4 regions of the Serpentinimonas maccroryi genome follow, and region 3 is predicted to be linked to each of the others. Evidence: predicted binding sites of a transcription regulator. Region 3 holds the regulator's gene; each other region holds the start of a gene.
What was found. The regulator sigma-54, encoded in region 3, starts transcription at its own class of promoters, with help from an activator protein. The targets are predictions, from matches to a motif close to TGGCANGNAANCTGCTTT.
Positions count from the first base shown of each region.

Region 1: the regulator sigma-54 is predicted to act here: its motif matches at 1,450-1,467, upstream of SMCB_RS04905 (nitrate regulatory protein).
Region 2: the regulator sigma-54 is predicted to act here: its motif matches at 1,770-1,787, upstream of exaC (acetaldehyde dehydrogenase ExaC).
Region 4: the regulator sigma-54 is predicted to act here: its motif matches at 1,756-1,773, upstream of SMCB_RS12340 (pilin).

Region 1 covers NZ_AP014569.1:1,047,009-1,050,211, reverse strand. Annotated here, with positions in the region: gene SMCB_RS04905 (nitrate regulatory protein) at 121-1,407, opposite strand; gene tsaD (tRNA (adenosine(37)-N6)-threonylcarbamoyltransferase complex transferase subunit TsaD) at 1,536-2,585, shown strand; gene greA (transcription elongation factor GreA) at 2,770-3,203, shown strand, end outside.
Region 2 covers NZ_AP014569.1:1,760,061-1,763,263, reverse strand. Annotated here, with positions in the region: gene SMCB_RS08115 (sigma-54-dependent Fis family transcriptional regulator) at 1-1,552, opposite strand, end outside; gene exaC (acetaldehyde dehydrogenase ExaC) at 1,842-3,203, shown strand, end outside.
Region 3 covers NZ_AP014569.1:2,355,168-2,358,370, reverse strand. Annotated here, with positions in the region: gene SMCB_RS10865 (THUMP domain-containing class I SAM-dependent RNA methyltransferase) at 1-650, opposite strand, end outside; gene rpoN (RNA polymerase factor sigma-54) at 667-2,433, opposite strand; gene lptB (LPS export ABC transporter ATP-binding protein) at 2,447-3,203, opposite strand, start outside; gene lptA (lipopolysaccharide transport periplasmic protein LptA) at 3,202-3,203, opposite strand, start outside.
Region 4 covers NZ_AP014569.1:525,767-528,969, forward strand. Annotated here, with positions in the region: gene SMCB_RS02365 (NYN domain-containing protein) at 331-816, shown strand; gene SMCB_RS02370 (SCO family protein) at 904-1,551, shown strand; gene SMCB_RS12340 (pilin) at 1,854-2,324, shown strand; gene SMCB_RS02380 (addiction module protein) at 2,705-2,929, shown strand; gene SMCB_RS13275 (nucleotidyltransferase domain-containing protein) at 3,185-3,203, shown strand, end outside.

The DNA.
Region 1 (3,203 bases), 1.3 Mb from region 3:
GTCAATCAAGCAGATTCCGTGCCAAAGTGCTTTGGGGTTGATTTTGCGGGGTGATTGGGGCTCTGGTGCTGCCTTTGCACCCTTTTGCCGCCCCGGCGCACCAAATTCGGGCCCGGTTGCTTACCTTCTTGGTGCAAGCAGGCGGCTCATCGAGAGCACCGCCTCGGCCACATCCACCATGCGCTTGTTCTGGTTCATGGCCAGCTCGCGCAGGGCTTTGTGTGCGGTCGGCTCATCGAGCTGCTGGTGCGCCATGAGCAGGCCTTTGGCGCGCTCGATCAGTTTGCGCTCGTTGAGGCTGGCGCGCAGCGTTTCCAACTCGGCGGCGGCGGCTTGCAGCCGCTGGCCCTGTTCTTGCACCAGGTCGAGCACCGATTTTTCCAAACCGCCCGCCAGCCCTTGGGGTGTGGGCTGGAGGGTGGGGCGCGCAGCCTCAAAAAACGCGCTGCTCCGCTGTGTTTCGCTGGCCCCGTTGGCCCCGTTGGCCGCGCTGCCGGCCTGGTGCTGGCGCTGTTCGAGTTGCCCGATTTCGGCTTGCACCTGCGCCATGCAGGCGCTGGCTTGAGCTACCAAAGATTGCGTCAATTGGTCCTCGACCGGGCGCATTTCGTCCATGCACTGGCTGCAGCAGGCAAACCAGACCCTGCTCTGTGCCGGCTCCAGCGCCCCACCGGCCGGTGTTTGCAGCAGCAAACGGCGCATGCGGCTGCGCTCGACCAGAGGCTGGGCGCGCTGGCGCTCCTGCCAGAATGGCAGCAGCGCTGCGCTGGCAAAGGACTCAAACACTTCCAGGCAACGCTGCTGCGCCTCGATCAGATCAATCAGGTGCGCCTGTTCGTGCGCTTGCGCCTGTGCGCTGGCGAGCAGGGCGGCGCCAGCGGCGCGCTCTTGGCCGGCCCACTCTTTGCCTTGCATCAGGTTGAACAGCGCCACCAGTGGACGCAGCAGTTCGGGCGCGCTGGCGCTGTCGGCGGCCTCGAACACGACCGCCAGCAAACTGGCGATCAGGCGCGCGTAATCGGCCGACAGGCCTTGTGTGCCCAGTGCCATGGCGGCCACGCGCGAGCGCAGCAGCGCCAGCGCCTCCAGCCCTTGCAGCGCGTAGGCCACCCGGCTCAACAGCCGCGCACCGTGCGCTGAGGGGGCGGCGATCAAGGCTGCGGACTCGTGCAGCCACTGCGCGACCCAGCGGTCGGTGCACCGGGTTTGCTGGCGCAAGTCCGATTCGGGTGGGGCCTGCCCCATGCTGGCCTGCCCCACCCAGAGGCTGGAGAGTCCGCGTTCGCGTTGCAATTCATGCACCAGCGCGGCGGTGCTGCGGGCCAGCGCAATGCTCTGCGCCAGCCGCTGCAACTCGCTCAGTTCGGTGTGTTTGGCGGCCAGTAGGAAACTGAGGCTGGAGGTCATCGAGGGGGTGGTCAGGCGGCGCCGGGGTTGCGGCACATGTTTCAAGCAATTTCCATGCCCTTATGGGGCGAGGGAGGGTGTCGCGGTAAGGGTGTCGCGCAATACCGTGCCTGCCTTACACTCATCCCATGCTGATTTTGGGAATCGAAAGCTCGTGCGATGAAACCGGGGTGGCTTTGGTGCGCGCCGAGGCCGGTGCGGCTCCGCCGCGGCTGCTGGCCCAAGCCCTGCACAGCCAGGTGCAGATGCACGAGTCGTATGGCGGCGTGGTGCCCGAACTGGCCAGCCGCGACCACATCCGGCGCGTGTTGCCGCTCACCCACAGCGTGTTGCGGCAGGCCGACTGCACGCTGCAGCAGATCGACTGTTTGGCGTTTACGCGCGGCCCGGGCTTGGCTGGGGCCTTGCTGGTGGGGGCCGGGGTGGCGTGCGGCATGGCGGCGGCGCTGGGCAAGCCCACGCTCGGGGTGCACCACCTCGAGGGGCATCTGCTGTCGCCGTTTTTGAGCGCCGATGCGCCCGAGTTCCCGTTTGTGGCGCTGCTGGTCTCGGGCGGGCACACGCAACTGATGCGCGTCGATGGTGTCGGGCGCTACCACTTGCTGGGCGAGACCATCGACGACGCTGCCGGCGAGGCCTTCGACAAATCGGCCAAGCTGCTCGGGTTGGGCTACCCCGGCGGCCCGGCGCTGGCGCGGTTGGCTGAGCACGGCCGCGCCGACGCCTTCAAGCTGCCGCGCCCGCTGCTGCACAGCGGCGATCTGGATTTTTCCTTTGCCGGCCTCAAAACCGCAGTGCTCACGCAGGTGCGCAAGCTGGGCGCTGAAATCGACGCGCGCCGGGCCGATCTGGCCGCCGCCACCGAGGCCGCCATCGTCGAGGTGCTGCTGAAAAAATCGCTCGCCGCCTTGCAGCAAACCGGTTTGCGGCGGCTGGTGGTGGCCGGCGGCGTGGGTGCCAACCAGCGCTTGCGCCAGCAGCTCGACGCCGCTGCCCAGCGCCTGGGGCTGCGCGTGCACTACCCCGAGCTGCACCTGTGCACCGACAACGGCGCCATGATCGCGCTGGCCGCCGCGATGCGCTGGCAAGCCGGCCTGATGCCCGCCGACGCCCGCGGCGAGGGCTACAGCTTCGCGGTGCGGCCGCGCTGGCCGCTGGCGCAGAGCGCAAGCGCCTAAGCCGCCGCGCAACCGGCTTGATAGGCGCTACACCATCTAAGGGGCACATCGTGCTGCAAGCGCAGTGAGGGCGCCGCGCGAGCGCCGTGGACACGCCGTGGAGCGCAGCCGCGTTCGGGCATAATATCCGTTCATCAACCGCCGGGTCTGCACAGCTCGGCGGTTCGCATTTGGAGACGCAACAATGCCCACCTATCCCGTAACCAAGCGCGGCGCCGAACAGCTCAAATCCGAGTTGCAGCGCCTCAAATCCAGCGACCGCCCGGCGGTCATCAACGCCATCTCCGAGGCGCGCGCCCAAGGCGACCTGAGCGAGAACGCCGACTACGACGCCGCCAAAGAGCGCCAGGGCTTCATCGAAGGCCGCATCGCCGAAATCGAGAGCAAGCTGGCGCAGGCTCAGGTCATCGACCCGGCCACGCTCGACGCCGGCGGCCGGGTGGTGTTTGGGGCCATCGTCGAGCTCGAAGACGAACTCAGTGGCGCGGCGGTTACGTACCAGATCGTGGGCGAAGACGAGGCCGACCTCAAGCAGGGCCTGATCAACATCTCGAGCCCGATCGCGCGCGCCCTGATCGGCAAGGTGGAAGGCGACGTGGCCGAGGTGCAGGCCCCGGG
Region 2 (3,203 bases), 600 kb from region 3:
TGAGGCCGTTGATGCGCCAGTACAGATCGGCGCGAAAGCGGCCGGCCTCGACCTCGAGCCGCAGCGGCCGGTGGCTGGCGCTGATCAGAAAAAAATCCAGCGGCTCGGCCTTGTGCGAGCCCAGCGGCGTGACTTCGCGCTCTTGCAGCACGCGCAGCAGCCGGGTTTGGGTGGCCAGCGGCATGTCGCCGATTTCGTCTAGCAGCAGGGTGCCGCCGTGGGCTTGGCGCAGCAGCCCGGTGCGGCCCTCGCGCCGGGCACCGGTGAAGGCGCCGGGGGCATGGCCAAACAGCTCGGCCTCGATCAGCCCCTCGGGCAAGGCGGCGCAGTTGAGGGCCACGAACGGCCGCTCGTGCCGGGGCCCGCTGGCGTGGGCGGCGCGTGCCAGCCACTCTTTGCCGACGCCGGATTCGCCCTGAATCAGCAGCGGGATCGGTTTGTCGAGGATGCGGCGCACCTTGGCGCAGGCGCTGCGCCAGCCGCTGTCGCCGCTGTCGAGGCGGGCTAGGGCGTCGGTGGGTGCGTGGGCCGTTCCACCGGGTAAGCCCACCATTGTGGCATTCGGGGCATTCGGCACTGCCGGACTCAATGCAGGCGGCCGTGTGGGCGACCGCAAGCCCAGCGCCGCCGCACCGGGGTGCAGTTGGCCATACAGGGTGCGTCCATCGTGCAGCCGCAGCGCCAAGGGCTGCTGTGGCTGGCGCTGATGCAGGGCGTGCAGCTGCGCCAGATCGAGTGGCAGCCAATGCTCGAGCCGGGTCGGCGGCGTACCCAGTTGCCGGGCGTCGAGCCGCAGCCACGCGCAGGCGCTGCGGTTGGCAGCGATCAGGCAGCCGTCGTCGGCGACGACCACAATGCCTTCGCCCAGCGAGCCGATGCCCTCGGCGCGCGGGTGCAGGTGCAGCCGCGTCTGGCCCGGGTGCAGGGTGCAGAGCAGGCGGTTTTCGACGTTGCGCGCGGCGGTGTTCACCAGCCCCAAGCTGTAGGGGTTCCAGCGCCCGTGTTCGGCCGAGATGTCGAGCACCCCGAGCAGGCGCCCGGTGCCAGAGGCGATCGGGGCGGCGGCGCAACTCAAGAAAGCGTTGTGCTCTAGGTAGTGCTCGGCCCCTTGGATTTCGACCGCCTCGCCCTCGGCCAAGGCGGTGCCGATGGCGTTGGTGCCGCGCTGCGCTTCGTGCCAAGTGGCCCCGGCCGACAGCGCCACACGCTCGGCCTTGCTCAAAAACCGCCCCTCGCCCAAGGTGTGCAGCAAGGTGCCACCCGCATCGGCCAGAATCACCATGCCTTGCGCCAGCCGCACTTGCTCGAACAAATACTCCATCGCCGGCAGCGCATGCGCCAGCAACTCGTGCTGGCTGGCGCGCAAGTCGCGCAACTGCGTCTGGCCCAAGGGGTCGGGCAAGGCCCGCGCCACGGGCAGCAGGCCCGCAGCCAAGCTGCGCTGCCACGAGCGCGCCAACCGCTCGCCCAAGGCGCCGGGCGGGCAGACACCGTGTTCCAGCAAATGTTGCCGGCAAGTGCGCAGAGCCAATGCCTGCAGGGGTGCGCGCATGTTGTCTCCTGGGCGCTGCTTTTGAAGGTCTGGCCGCCAGTATAGGCACTAGACGGGCCTGGCGCAAGGTTTATTGCGCGGCTGCGCCGACACCTGTCCGGTTTTGTGACAGGTGTCGCGTTTTGCAACCGGCGCCCTGCGTGCAGGGCCGCTGCTGCAGATCGCTGTTGCGGTGGTGCGCGCAATCAAATCAATGGCTTAGAAAATAAATCCGGGTTGGCACGAAACGTGGTTATAGGTCGTCGCCACATCGGCAATTGTTTGCAACCCCCGTACAGAGGAAGACACCATGATTTACGCAGCCCCAGGCAGCCCAGGCGCCAAAATCGCCTACCAGCCACAGTACGACAACTTCATCGGCGGCAAATGGACCGCCCCGGCCGACGGTCAGTATTTCGACGTCATCACGCCCATCAGCGGCAAGGTCTATACCCGGGTGGCGCGCTCCAACGCCCGCGACATCGAGCGCGCCCTCGACGCCGCCCACGCCGCCGCCGGCGCTTGGGGCCAAGCCTCGGTAACCGAACGCTCAAACATTTTGCTCAAGATCGCCGACCGCATCGAGAGCAACCTCGAGCTGCTGGCCTACGCCGAAACCGTGGACAACGGCAAGCCGATGCGCGAGACGCTCAACGCCGACATCCCGCTGGCGGTGGACCATTTCCGCTACTTCGCCGGTTGCATCCGGGCGCAAGAGGGCGCCATCAGCGAGATCGACAGCCAGACCGTGGCCTATCACCTGCACGAGCCGCTGGGCGTGGTCGGGCAGATCATCCCGTGGAACTTCCCCATTCTGATGGCGGCTTGGAAACTGGCGCCGGCGCTGGCCGCGGGCAACTGCGTGGTGCTCAAGCCGGCCGAATCGACCCCTGTCTCGATCTTGATCTTGGCCGGGCTGATTGCCGACCTGCTGCCGCCCGGGGTGCTCAACATCGTCAACGGCTACGGGCGCGAAGCCGGCTTGCCGCTGGCGCAGAGCAAGCGCATCGCCAAAATCGCCTTCACCGGCTCCACCAGCACCGGGCGCGTGATCGCGCAGGCGGCGGCCAACAACCTGATCCCGGCCACGCTCGAGCTGGGCGGCAAATCGCCCAACGTGTTCTTTGCCGATGTCATGGCGCACGACGACGCCTTCCTCGACAAAGCGATCGAAGGGCTGGTGCTGTTTGCCTTCAACCAAGGCGAGGTCTGCACCTGCCCCTCGCGCGCCCTGATCCACGAATCGATCTACGACGCGTTCATCGAGCGCTGCCTCAAGCGCATGGCGGCGATCAAGCAGGGCAACCCGCTCGACACCGAGACCATGCTGGGCGCCCAAGCCTCCAAAGAGCAACTGACCAAGATCACCAGCTACCTCGATCTGGGGCGGCAAGAGGGTGCGCAGGTGCTGATCGGCGGTGCGCAGGCGCAGATGAGCGGCGAGCTGGCCGGCGGCTATTACGTGCAGCCCACGCTGTTCAAGGGCCACAACAAGATGCGCATCTTCCAAGAAGAAATCTTTGGCCCGGTGCTGGCCGTGACCACCTTCAAAGACGAAGCCGAGGCGCTGGCCATTGCCAACGACACCCTCTATGGCTTGGGTGCCGGGGTTTGGAGCCGCAACGGCAATGTGGCCTACCGCATGGGCCGCGCCATCAAGGCCGGCCGGGTC
Region 3 (3,203 bases):
TCGATGGCCACCGTGCCGCTGCCGCAGCAGGGGTCGTAGAGCGGCTGCGGCTGACCTTGGGCGTCCAGGCCAGTCCAGCCGCTGGCGGCGATCATCGCGGCGGCCAGCGTTTCTTTGAGCGGCGCATCGCCCGTGTCGCTGCGCCAGCCGCGCTTGAACAGCGGCTCGCCCGAGGTATCGATGTAGAGCCAGACCTGATCCGGCCCCAGGTGGGCGTGCAGGCGCACCTGGGGTTGCACGGTATCGACGCTGGGGCGCTGGCCAAAGCGCTCGCGCATGCGGTCGCAGACCGCGTCTTTGATGCGCAGGGCGGCAAAGTTCAGGCTCTGGAACGGGCACTGGTGGGCCGTGAGCTCGACCTTGAAGGTCTGCGCGGGCGTGAACCACAGCTCCCACAGCACCTGGTGGGCGGCTTGGTAGAGCGCGTCTTCGTGCGGGCAAGGTTGCAGCGCCAGCCGCACCAGCACGCGCTGGGCCAGCCGGCTGTGCAGGTTGAGCCGCAGCACATCGTCCCAGGTGCCGGTGAGCTCGACGCCGCCGCGCTGGCGCTGCGCGCTGGCGGCCGCCGCTGGGCAGATGGCTTGCACTTCGGCCAGCAGGAAGTCTTCCACCCCGGCGGGGCAGGGCAGGAACAGGGTCAGGTTGTGCATGGTGGGCTGGGGCCGTTCAGAGCGCGCGGCGCAGATGGGTGGGGGCGATGCGCAGCGCCTCGCGGTATTTGGCCACGGTGCGGCGCGCGCAGGCGATGCCCTGGGCCTTGAGCAGGTCGGCGATCTGGTTGTCGCTCAAGGGCTGCTGGGGGTTTTCGGCGGCGATGAGCTGCTGAATCAGGGCGCGCACGGCGGTGCTGGAGGTGTGGGCGCCGGCCTCGGTGGCCAGCGCGGAGCCAAAAAAGTATTTGAATTCGAAGGTGCCTTGCGGCGTGGCCATGAACTTGGCGCTGGTCACGCGGCTGATGGTGGATTCGTGCAGCCCGACCTCGTCAGCGATTTCGCGCAGCACCAGCGGCCGCATGGCCAAGTCGCCGTGGCGGAAAAACTGGTGCTGGCGTTCGACGATGGCCGTGGCCACGCGCAAGATGGTGTCGAAGCGCTGCTGCACGTTTTTGATGAACCAGCGCGCCTCTTGCAGCCGCTGCTGCAGGCCGGCGTGGGCCTCGCCGCCCCGGCCTTGGCGCAGGGCCAGCGCGTAGGCGTCTTGCAGGCGCAGCCGCGGCAGCACCTCGGGGTTGAGCGCGACCTTGAAGCCGCTGCCTTGCACCGTCACGATCACGTCGGGGCGCAGCTGGTGCGGCTCGAGCACGGCAAAGCGACGGCCGGGCTTGGGTTCGAGGCGGGCGATGAGGCCAAAGGCGGCGCGCACCAGCGCTTCGCTGCAGCGGCACAGCTGCGCCAGGCGGCGGCTGTCGCGCCGCGCCAGCAGATCGAGCGGCTGCTGGCAGATGGCCAGCGCGGTGCGGCTCTCGGGGCTGTTGCGCAGCTCCAGTATCTGCAGCTGCAAGCACTCGGCCAAGTGGCGCGCACCCACACCGGTGGGCTCCATTTGCTGCAGATGCTCGAGGGCCTGCTGCAGCGCGTGCAACCAGTGCGCCAGCCGCGGGTCTGGCGCTGGTGGGTCGGTCGGCCCAGCGCGGTTGCCGGTGGCGGGTGCGCTTGCAATGAGGGATTCGCTGGCCTTGATCGCCTCAAAGGCGCGCTCCTGGGCGCACAGCGCCGCAGCCAATTCATCGAGCCCATCGGCCAGGTAGCCGTTGTCGTCGAGCGATTCGATCAGCGCGTGCAGCGCCAGCGCCACGCTGGGCTCGAGCCGCAGCGCCCCGGCTTGTTGGTGCAGGTGCTGCGCCAGCGACTCGGGCGCGCGCGCCCAATCGGGGCCCGAACCGTCGTCGGCGTCGGGCGCGGCGCCGTTGCGCAGCGCGCCCGGTTCGCCCCAATCGAGGCCTTCGCCCTGCGCTCCCAGCTCGCCCGGTTCGCCGGCCTCGGCTTGCGCGCCCATTCCCAGCGCCGCTGCCTCGCCATCCCAGGCGGCTTCGAAGGCGGTGTCGAGCGCCGGCACTTCGTTGGCCGATACCTCGTGGGCCGATACCTCATAGGCCACAGCCGAATCCATGCCGGATTGCGCATCCGCTTCGGGGCTGGCTGCGGCCCAAGGCGGCTCGGGCGGAGCGAGCGCGCTGGCTTCGGGCGCGCCGCCTAGGCCGTCATCGGAGGTGGAAGCTAGGCCACGGTCGGGGCTGCCATCGAGGCTGCCATCGAGGGAGTCGCTTGGCGTGTCGTCCGAGGTATCGCGCTCCAAAAAGGGGTTGTCGTCGAGCATCTGCCCCAGCTCTTGCTCCAGCTCCAGCGTGCTCAGCTGCAGCAGGCGGATCGATTGCTGCAGCTGCGGCGTGAGCGCCAGGCTCTGGCTCAAGCGCAGCGACAGTCCTTGCTTCATGGCGGCAGCGTGCTCAAAGGCGGAAGTGCTCGCCCAGATAGACCCGGCGCACCTCGGGGTTGGCCACGATCTCGGCCGGGGTGCCTTGGGCCAACACGCGGCCGTCGCTGATGATGCAGGCGTGGTCGCAGATGCCCAGCGTTTCGCGCACGTTGTGGTCGGTGATCAGCACGCCGATGCCGCGCTCTTTCAAGTAGCCGATGATGCGCTGGATCTCGATCACGGCGATCGGGTCGATGCCGGCAAAGGGCTCGTCGAGTAGGATGAAGCGCGGGTCGGTGGCCAGGGCGCGGGCGATCTCGACCCGGCGCCGCTCGCCACCCGACAGCGCCGGCGCGGGGGCATCGCGCAAATGGCCCACGTGCAACTCGTCGAGCAAGGCCTCGAGGCGCTGCTCGATGCGCTGCGGCGACAGCGGCCGGCCGTCGGGGTCGCGCTGCAATTCCAGCACCGCACGCACGTTCTCGGCCACCGTGAGCTTGCGAAAAATCGAGGCCTCTTGGGGCAGGTAGCCCAAGCCCATTTGGGCGCGGCGGTGGATGGGCAAGCCGTGGATCGCCTGTCCGTCCAGAAAGATGGTGCCGGCGTCGGGCCGAATCAGCCCCACGATGAGGTAGAACGAGGTCGTCTTGCCGGCGCCGTTGGGGCCCAGCAGGCCCACCACCTCGCCGCTGGCCACGCGCAGCGACACGTCTTTGACGACTTGGCGGCGGCCGTAGCTTTTTTGCAGCCCGCGCACGTCCAGGCTGCTGCGCGCTGCATCCGCCTTC
Region 4 (3,203 bases), 780 kb from region 3:
TCGTTGGACAAGACTAACCCTGTCCGCAACCCAGTCCGCAGCCCTAAATTTGGTGTATGATCATCACACGACTCACCCTTTGACCGCTTGGTTTGGCCAAGTGCTCTTGGGGCGACAGGCCGCCCTCGGGCGGCTTTGTCATTTCTGGAGGTGGATTTTTGCGCACTGTTGTCTACGTCGATGGCTACAACCTGTACTACGGGTTGCTCAGAAAAACCACGCTCAAGTGGCTGGATCTGTACGCCCTGTTTCGCGACCACGCACTTGATTCTGAGGTTGATCTGGTTGAAGTCCGCTACTACACGGCGCCGGTGTTGGGCCGGATGTGCGATGACCAGGAGTCGCCCCAACGCCAGCGACGCTATCTGCAGGCGCTGCGCAAGATGTACCCTGCGCAGAATCACCATTGTCGAAGGCAAGATCATCGCCACAACGCCTTTCCAGCGACTGGTCACCCCGATTGCCCAAGCGCCGGATCTGCAGAGGGTGCAGGTTTACGATTTCAACGAAAAGAAAACCGACGTCAACCTCGCGGCGGATTTGATCGCTGGTGCTTGGACTGGCGCCTACGAGCAGGCGGTTGTGTGCAGCAACGACTCTGACTTGGAAGCTGCGCTGGCAACGGTGCGGCGTCATCATGCCGAGCTTCGCTTGGGGCTGGTAGCCCCGATTCCTGGTGATGATCACCGCCGGATCTCGAGCGACCTGTCGCGGCATGTCCATTGGTCAAAACCGCTGAGCCCAGTACACCTGAGAAATGCCCAGTTGCCCGAGCGCATTCCTCATTCGGCGTTGAGCAAGCCGCCGTCTTGGTAACCAAAAACATGCGCCCACCCGCGCCAACGCCCACTTAGAAAAGCTTGCGCTGCGCTGCGCCACAGCCTTTGGGGCACAATTCCACGCATGAGTAGCAGACCGCAGCCGCCGCATTACCCCCGCCTTCGCCCCCACCCCCGCCGCGCCCTGCTGCGCGCGCTGCTGGCCGTGGGCGCGGGGGGGCTGCTGGCGGCTTGCGGGCCGCGCTCGCCCTTTGCCGGCATCGACATCACCGGCGCCAGCTACGCCCAGGGCTTTGACCTGACCGACCACAACGGCGTGCGCCGAACCCTGGCCGACTTTAGGGGGCAGGTGGTGGCCCTATTTTTTGGCTTCGTGCACTGCCCCGATGTGTGCCCCACCAGCATGGGCAACCTGGCCCATGCGCGGCGGCTGTTGGGCGCGCAGGCCGAGCGCCTGCAGGTGCTGTTTGTGAGCCTAGACCCGGCGCGCGACACGCCCGAGATCATGCGCGCCTACATGGCCGCCTTCGACCCCAGCTTTTTGGCCCTCTACGCCCCCGAGGCCGATCTGCCCGCGCTGGCGCGTGCGTTTCGGGTGTACTTCAGGCGCGTCGAGGGCAGCACCCCCGGCAGTTACACCATCGACCACTCGGCCGGCAAATTCTTGTTCGACCCCTCGGGCCGCGTGCGCGTGCACCACGCCTTTGGCAGCAGCGCGCAGGCCATTGCAGCCGACGTCAAGCTGCTGCTGGCCGAGCCCACGCGCAGCTGATGCGGGCAGCGGCTGCGCACAGCTGCTGCACATCAAAATTTAACGTGAAAATTTGATGCGGTTGCGGGCAAGGTGAAGCCCATTTTGCACCCGCCCCGTGTTGTGTAACCGCTTTGCGTCAACGCTTTGCTCCCCTGCAGCCGCCCTGCAGCCGCCCTGCTGCAGCCTACCCAGCCCCAGCGGCACAAAGACTAGCGCCCAGCTTGGCACGGATGCTGCTAGACTGTATGCAACCTCAAGCCCCTTGAGGTCGGTTTTAGGCTCAACTCGTGTTTTTCAACCACTCTTGGAGGGAACTTCCCATGAAACGTGTACAAAAAGGCTTCACCCTGATCGAACTGATGATCGTGGTGGCCATCATCGGCATTTTGGCGGCGATTGCCATTCCGGCGTATCAAAACTTCACGGCGCGCGCTAAGGCCGGGGCTGCCCTTTCTGAAATTACAGCCGGCAAAGTTGGTATTGATGAAATGATGGCAAATTTGCCAGCCCTGCAGGGTACTCAGACGTTCGAGCAATTGGCTGTTGCTAGGTCTGGTGTTAGTCAGACCGATACAGCCAACTGCGGTGCCGGTGCTGGCATTGTCGTTGCTGCCGCTGCTGACGGGACTGCGAGTTTGACTTGTACCATCATTGGTGGCCCTGCACCTGTTGCCGGTGAATTTATTCGCTTGAGTCGGGCTGCCACCGGTGTTTGGTCATGCCAGACCAATATTGGGACTGCTAATGATGCTTCTTTGCGGCCTGCGGGTTGCACTTTCTCAGCAACGTGATCCTTTAGGCTGCGGGTCTGGATTCAGGTTGGCTACCATTGCCAGCCCGTGCCCGCCATCTTAGGGTTGGCAGTTTGCAACCATCAGGGCCCTTCGGGGCCCTTTTTAGTTCCTCGTCCCCCCTACGCCGTGTCCGCAGAGCTCGTCGCGCCCGCCGCTCGCCGCGCCCAGCGCTGCCCCCTTCACCCCCCAGCCTATCCCGCTCCGAGGTAAACGCATCGGCATCAATCCAGCTTGTAGCCCGCAGTTTGAAGTGATTGGGCGACAAAATCTCCCTTCAAGATTGCTATCTTGCGCCCTTATGTGCCCTTGCCCGCGCTCCGGCCAAGCGGGCAGCTCTGCTAAGCCTACAAAACCCTCACGCCAACCAATAAAGCCGCATGGAACCCACATTCGAAGCGCTTGAAGCCCAAGTGTTGCAGCTCTCTGATGCCCAGCGGGCGCGTCTGCTCGACCGGGTGCTGGCCAGCCTAGATGTGGACCCGGCCAGCGTCGCGGTGTGGGACGCCGTTGCCCAAGCGCGCGAGCGCAGCGCCGCACAAGACCCATCGCTCATGCTTCCCCTCGATTCCGTGCTGGAGCGCTTGCGTGCCCAACTGACGTGAGCCGGTCTATACACCGGCTGGCCGCCCTCGATCTGCGGTAGGCAGCCCCGGCCCGTTGCCCCCTCAACCCCCCAACTTATCCCGCTCCGAGGTAAACGCATCGGCATAAAACCCGTGCTCGGGCAGGCCGGCGGTGGCAACGTCGCGCTGTGCGGCTCAGCCCATCAATCCACGTTTTGTGGCCATAGGGCCACATATAGTGGATTTTCCGAAAAAATACCTAAAATATGGAGCCATGGTCACAAAAGAGGCATCGTGAGCGCCGCCGACATCC